DNA from 2 places in the Ventrimonas faecis genome. Region 1 is predicted to be linked to the other one. Evidence: riboswitches for the same ligand, from Rfam matches in the RefSeq annotation. Region 1 holds a riboswitch; the other holds the start of a gene.
What was found. A riboswitch is a leader RNA that binds a small molecule or an ion and turns the genes downstream of it on or off. The one in region 1 is predicted to bind FMN.

Region 1 (3,406 bases):
GCACTCCGTTTTTCTTTGCCACCAGCGGGAACATATGTCCCGGCCTGCGGAAATCCTCCGGTTTCGCGTCCTCTGCCACACAGCGCAGGGCCGTCACAGACCGCTCCGCCGCGGAAATACCGGTCGTGGTATCCACACAGTCAATGGAGACGGTAAAGGCTGTCTCATGATTATCTGTGTTGTTGGAGACCATCTGGGGGAACTGAAGCTTTGCTGCGTATTCCGCAGACATGGGCATGCAGATCAGGCCTTTTCCATGCGTCGCCATAAAGTTAATGTTTTCTGTGGTGGCAAACTCTGCCGCGCAGATAAAATCCCCCTCATTCTCCCGGTCCGCATCGTCCGTAACCAGGATGATATGTCCTTTGCGAAGCTCCTCAAGCGCTTCCTCTACTGTATTGTACTGAGTCATTATGCTGTTCTCCTCTCTCCACATGTTTTCTGTCTTGTAACTGTTCAGTACCCTCACAGTTACTCTGTCTTCTATCTCTGCTGCCCGGGTTTTCTTTCTTGTCAAAATCCGTACTGAGCCAGGAACTCCTTCGTAATGCCCTGTCTGTCTGCACTTGTTTCCTGCTCTGTTTCCGGGTTCCTTTTTCCCACGGTATTCCGCTCCTCTTCCGTTTTCATCGGCTGCAGCAGCCGCTCCACATATTTCCCGATGATGTCCGTCTCCAGATTGACCAGGTCACCCGCTTTTCGTTCTCCCAGCGTAGTCACCGCATTCGTGTGGGGGATCGTGGAAACAGAAAAGCTGTCCGCTGCCACCGCTGCCACGGTCAGGCTGATGCCGTCTATGGTAATGGATCCCTTCTCCACAATATAGCGAAGAAGCTTGGGACTGGCAGTGATGGTGAACCACACCGCATTATCATCCCGCCGGATCTGCCGGATCGTTCCGGTTCCGTCCACATGTCCGCTCACAATATGTCCGCCGAACCGTCCGCCTGCCGCCATGGCCCGTTCCAGATTCACATGCATGCCCGGTTTTGCTCCTTTTAATGACGAGCGGTTTAAGGTCTCATGCATCACATCTGCCGTAAAGGCTGTTGTTTCCAGGCTGGTGACCGTCAGGCAGATCCCGTTTACCGCAATGCTGTCTCCCACCGCGGCATCGGAAAGCACTCGTTTCGCCTGAATCGTAAGCGCTGCCGAATGCGCGCCCCAGACGATTTTTTTCAGAATTCCGACCTCCTCAACAATTCCCGTAAACATCCTGCACCTCACTTTCGATCAGAAGATCTTCTCCCAAATGGCGGATTTCCTTTATCTTTAAGAGAACCGCTTCTGATGGATCCGCCACGCCCCGGCCTTCCACCGGAGTTTTGGCCTCCGCGCCGCCAAAGAGCTTCGGTGCCACATAGGCATGTACCTCCCGCACAATCCCGCACTTACAGGCCGCCCAATTTAAGGTGCCACCGCCCTCTAAGAGGATGCTGTCGATCTGGGCCTGCCCAAGCTTTTCCATAAGCGCGTTCAGATCTATATGCCCCTCAGCCTCTGGCAAGGCCAGAATCTGGCATCCGGCCTCTTCATAGGGTTGATACCGATTCCGGTCCGGCTCACAGACTGCCAGAATCGTAGGAATTTCTTTCGCCGTCCTTACAATCTGTGAAGTAACCGGCGTCCGCAAATGGGTATCACAGATGATTCTCACCGGGTTTCGACCGCCAGGCATCCGGCAGTTTAACATGGGATCATCCGCCAGCACGGTTCCAACTCCCACCATGATACCCCGGTATCGGTGCCGCTCCCGCTGGACATATGCCCTGGCCTCCTCCCCGGTGACCCACTTCGAGGCGCCGGTATAGGCCGCAATCTTTCCATCCAGAGTCATGGCATATTTCATGACTACATAAGGCGTTCTTTTGCGGATGAAATGGAAGAACACCGGATTTAACCGGTCGCATTCTTCCTTCAGCACATGGGTTTCTACAGTGATTCCCCGCTCCCGCAGATACCGGATTCCTTTTCCGGCCACCAGCGGATTGGGATCGTCAGAACCCACGAAGACTCTCCGGATGCCAGCCTGTACAATGGCCTCCACGCATGGTGGCTGCTTTCCGTAGTGGCAGCAGGGCTCCAGCGTTACATACAGGTCTGCACCCTCGGTCGGTTCCATACAGGCTTTCAGAGCATTCCGTTCCGCATGACATTCGCCGTATCTGGCGTGATATCCTTCGCCAATTACCCGTCCATCCTTCACAATCACAGCGCCCACCAGCGGATTGGGGCTGGTCCAGCCCTCTCCCTGTTTTGCCAGTTCGATGGCCCGGCGCATATAATCCTGATCTGTCAAGATTTCATTCCTCCCTTTTGATTTCAGGGTAAGAAAATTAAAAAGCAGACCCGAAAGTTTTATGCTTCAGGATCTGCTCTTTCTGTCTGTGTGCTTCCCATCCCCCGCAGACAACCCTTTATAGAACAAAAAAACTCTGGAACTTTCATTCCAGAGCGGTCATTCTATGGTGACACGGTACATTCTATGGAGAACGCACACTATCTTTCTTCTTTCATCCAGACTATACTGTCGGCTTCGGAATTACACCGAATCATGCCTTGCGGCCCGTGGGCTTTACCACCGGTGGAGAATTTCACTCCGCCCTGAAGACTTATTTGGTTTTGTTGGTTTGAATATTACCACTCAATTCACACAAAATCAAGTAGTTTTTTCATAATTTTTCTTTTTCTCCTTTTTTCTTTTCTCAGCAGCCAATCAGTGTTATAATCACTTTGACTGTAAAAGACGGAGGTTGTGCATACATGAACTTACAAGAATCCATTCTGAAAAACCTTGATATAGATTACTCCTACCAGCTGGCCAAGCGCATGGAGCAGTTTCGTACCAACCCGGTTCTGGGCTACCGCCCGGCCGGTTCCCGGGCTGAATTTGAGACCGGAGAAATGCTGAAACAGGAAATGGAAGCCATTGGCCTTTCTGATGTGAGAAAGGATGCCATCAAGGTCGATGGCTGGGAATTTAAAAAAGCAGTGCTCTCCTACACTGCGGCAGATGGCAGCCATTGTGAAATCCAGCTTGGTGCTTACCAGACCACGTTTGTCACCGACGGGCCAAAGGACTTTTCCCTGATGTATCTTGGAAAAGGAACTGCTGCGGATTATGAGGGCAAGGATGTCACCGGAAAGCTGGTTCTCGTGGATATCAACCAGCGGGATGAGTGGTGGATCAACTACCCGGTCTACCAGGCGCACTTAAAGGGCGCTGCCGCCCTCATTGCCGTGCAGAGCGGCGGCTACGGCGAGATCGATGACGAGGCGTTAAACGCCCAGGATATTGCCGGTCCGGAGGACGCTCCCGCTTTCTCCATTTCCAGAAAAGATTCCGATCCGTTAAAGGAACTTCTGGAACACACCCAGGAGATCACGGTAACCCTGGACGCGAACA
Region 2 (3,406 bases), on a different contig from region 1:
GTCAAACCAGTCTTTTGCTTCTATCCCTGCCGTTTCACACCTTCAGCACATGATAGCCTGCCGCTTTCGTCAGCCGGTTCATGATAGCCTGTCCCAGGTGATCTTTGGAAAAGCTTTCTGAATAAATGCAGTCCACATCCAGATCGTCAAACTCTCTCAACACGGCAAACAGGTTATGGGCAATGGTTTCCTCCTTTGCCCGAAGTCCCACGCTGCGGACTTCTCCCTGCGGGAAACGGTCTTTTGTTTCATCGGTACAGATCACGCCAACCTTTTTGCCCTCTGCCAGTTTTTCTTTCACCAGCGCATTGATGGTTTCCACCACCTTATCTGTCTCGCCTTCTACCAGCTGCAGGTCCGCATGGGGCGCATAATGGCGGTATTTCATGCCCGGTGCCTTTGGCCGCAGGTCTGCGCTCGGTGGCGCCTGAATCGCCGGATCAATCTCCACTCTGCCAACGGTCTCCCGCAGCATCTCCATGGTAATGGCACCCGGACGGAGCAGAGTCGGAACATCGCCAGAGACATCCACAATGGTGGACTCCACACCGATCCCCACCGGACCGCCGTCCAGGATCATCTCAATTTTGCCTTCCATATCCTGCCATACATGCTGGGCCGTGGTCGGGCTTGGACGCCCGGAGGTGTTGGCGCTCGGCGCTGCCACCGGAACTCCCGCCAGCTTAATGAGCCGGTTTGCCACCGGGTCGCTTGGCATACGGACTGCCACCGTATCCAGACCACCAGTCGTTCCATAAGGCACAATATCACTCTTTGGAAATACCATGGTGAGCGGGCCCGGCCAGTATGCTTCCGCCAGTTTTCTTCCAGCTTCCGGAATATATGCCACCAGCGGCTTTAACTCCTCCAGACAGGAGATGTGCGCAATCAGCGGATTGTCGGACGGGCGGCCTTTCGCTGCGTAAATCTTCTTGGCCGCAGCCTCATCCAACGCGTTGGCACCAAGGCCGTACACCGTTTCCGTCGGAAACGCCACCAGGCCGCCATCACGTAAAATCTGCGCTGCCTCTGCCAGTTCCTCATCTTTAATCTGTTTTGTATCTTCTATTTTTACCAGTTTTGTATTCATAGGTTTACCTTCTTTGCAATTGCGCTTTTATCGGTACAATGATTCTGCCTTATCATAACACAAGACGCCCTGCGGTGCAAGGCACACCGCGGGGCGTCAGAATAAACTCTGTGTCAAAAATCATTCCCATTCACACACTGCTCTAGGCGTTGACACGTTTGCTGTTCTTTGCGGTTTTCTGATGGGTTCCCACACTGTGGATCAGAACGCTGACGCGCTTGTAAACCAGAGAGGTAACCACAGATACCACAATACCCTTTACCAGGTTGAACGGTCCTACACAGAAGAATGCGAAGGTCCATACACTTCCCACTGCCGGGTTGATAGCAGCACCTGCTGCCAGAATGGTCTCCATCGGCATAAAGTTGGAGTAGAACGGAAGCATCACCAGTGCATTGGCTACCACGCCGACTGCTGCCATTAAAACCGTTCCCACAACCAGACCGGTCATAGCGCCTTTGCGGGTATGAGAGATCTTATAGATCAGTCCTGCCGGAATGACCATGGAGCAGGAAATAACCAGGTTCGCGAACTCACCTACAAATCCGGTGCTGGTCGGCTTTAATACCAGCTTTACCAGAATCTTTACTACTTCCATAATAGCTCCGGCCACCGGTCCCATAGCAAAGGTACCGATCAGCACCGGAACCTCGCTGACATCCAGTCCGTAAAAGCTCGGTGCCAGAAACGGAAGCGGAAATTCAAAGAGCATCAGCACACCGGCCAGTGCGCCGAACATTCCCATCAATACCACATTTTTTGTTGTAAGCAGTTTTTCTTTCATGTCTTTTCCTCCTGAAATTTTGTATTTAAGTTCATCATTCAGAGGAATCGTGTGTGGCAGAGGAGTGGAAATAAAACAAAAATCCCCCGGATATCTCTATCCGGGGGTGTTCAGTCATTCATGCCGCTCTCACGGAGGCTCCGCGAAAGTCTTCACACAATTTCTTCTCTCATCCAGACTATACTGTCGGTTTTGGAATCTCACCAAATCAGCTGCTGAAAAGCAGGTCGCGGACTGTAACCGCCGGTGGGGAATTGCGCCCCGCCCCGAAGAACTTATCGTTGACTTAACTATAGTACATCTCTTTACAAAAATCAAGCAGATTTCTCTCCATTCAGGAATTCCATAATTCCCATATGAAGTGTCCAGGCCAGCCGGTCCTGATATTCCTCCGCATTCAGATCGGCTGCCTCCTTCCAGTTGGATAAAAAACCGCATTCTACAATCACGATTGGCTGTTTTACATGTAAAAGAAGATAGTAATTTCCATTGGGCTTTGCCTGTCTGGTATTCCTCTCCCCTAATACATAATCAAAGCGCCTCTGCAGAATTTCTGCGAGGCGCTTTCCTCTTTCGGATGTTTTGTAATAAAAGACCTGGCCGCCGGATATAGGTTCCTGATGATAGCTGTTCTGATGAATGCTCACCACCAGATCCGGATCCGCTTCCGTGATCTTTTTGCAGCGGTTTTTCATGTCCGCCATTTTTTTGCTGCTGTCACGTTCCGTATAAAGACCCCGGTCATCTTCCCTGGTCATACATACTTCCACACCCTCCGCTTCCAGATACGCCTTCAGCCGTTTCGCGATCTGCAGGTTAATCTCTTTTTCCAGGCTTCCATCCACACCAATCTTGCCCGGATCGAAACCGCCATGACCGGCATCTAAGACAACAACCGGAGGGCGGCTCTTCGCCATCACTGCCTGCCCGGACACCATTAGTCCCGCCTGCCGGGATACCAGAAATACGGCTACGAGGAGCATGACTGCCATCAGAAGTTCTGGTATTCTCCGGCCTTCTTCCTTCTGTTTTTCTGCTTCTGTCTGCCAATTGTGCCAGATCCATCCATCTTTTTTCACCTTACCGCTCCAGATTCCACTTTTCCTGTAAAATATATGATTCCGGAGCTTCGAAAAAAACATCGTCTTTTCATTTATCATAAAGCAGCCTGACAGCAGACAATATTTATTCCACTTCCAGCCGGTTATAATTCCGAACGCCGTCTTCCAGAATATACTGGAAATAGTCGCCCTGCTGGGTTGCCATGCCTGCGTCCTGCCAGAGCGCGTAAGCCGGATCATTCCGAACCTGATCCTGTACCTGATACGCCGTTCCCTGATAATAATGGTATTTTAACAGGGAATACAGCTGAGCCATCTGCTCCCGCTCACTGTCTGAAACCTCTGGCACTTCCCTCAGTGCCGCCACTGCCTGGTTATAGAAAACCCGCCGCAAAAACGGGGTCTGAAATTCCTTGAAATCCAGAAGCTCCGGCTCTGTCTGTCCGTTTTTCTTCGCCCACGCTTCCACAT

Region 2: it holds a riboswitch for FMN, as region 1 does, so the genes downstream of both, WMO41_RS12420 (ECF transporter S component) here and ribD (bifunctional diaminohydroxyphosphoribosylaminopyrimidine deaminase/5-amino-6-(5-phosphoribosylamino)uracil reductase RibD) in region 1, are expected to answer to the same signal.

What each region holds. Positions count from the first base shown of each region.
Region 1 is NZ_JBBMFJ010000011.1:6,179-9,584, forward strand. It holds gene WMO41_RS06810 (bifunctional 3,4-dihydroxy-2-butanone-4-phosphate synthase/GTP cyclohydrolase II) at 1-412, opposite strand, end outside; gene WMO41_RS06815 (riboflavin synthase) at 514-1,215, opposite strand; gene ribD (bifunctional diaminohydroxyphosphoribosylaminopyrimidine deaminase/5-amino-6-(5-phosphoribosylamino)uracil reductase RibD) at 1,196-2,299, opposite strand; FMN riboswitch at 2,502-2,616, opposite strand; gene WMO41_RS06825 (M28 family peptidase) at 2,764-3,406, shown strand, end outside.
Region 2 is NZ_JBBMFJ010000028.1:20,445-23,850, reverse strand. It holds gene WMO41_RS12425 (L-threonylcarbamoyladenylate synthase) at 35-1,090, opposite strand; gene WMO41_RS12420 (ECF transporter S component) at 1,233-1,874, opposite strand; FMN riboswitch at 2,032-2,152, opposite strand; gene WMO41_RS12415 (N-acetylmuramoyl-L-alanine amidase) at 2,189-2,866, opposite strand; gene WMO41_RS12410 (metallophosphoesterase) at 3,060-3,406, opposite strand, start outside.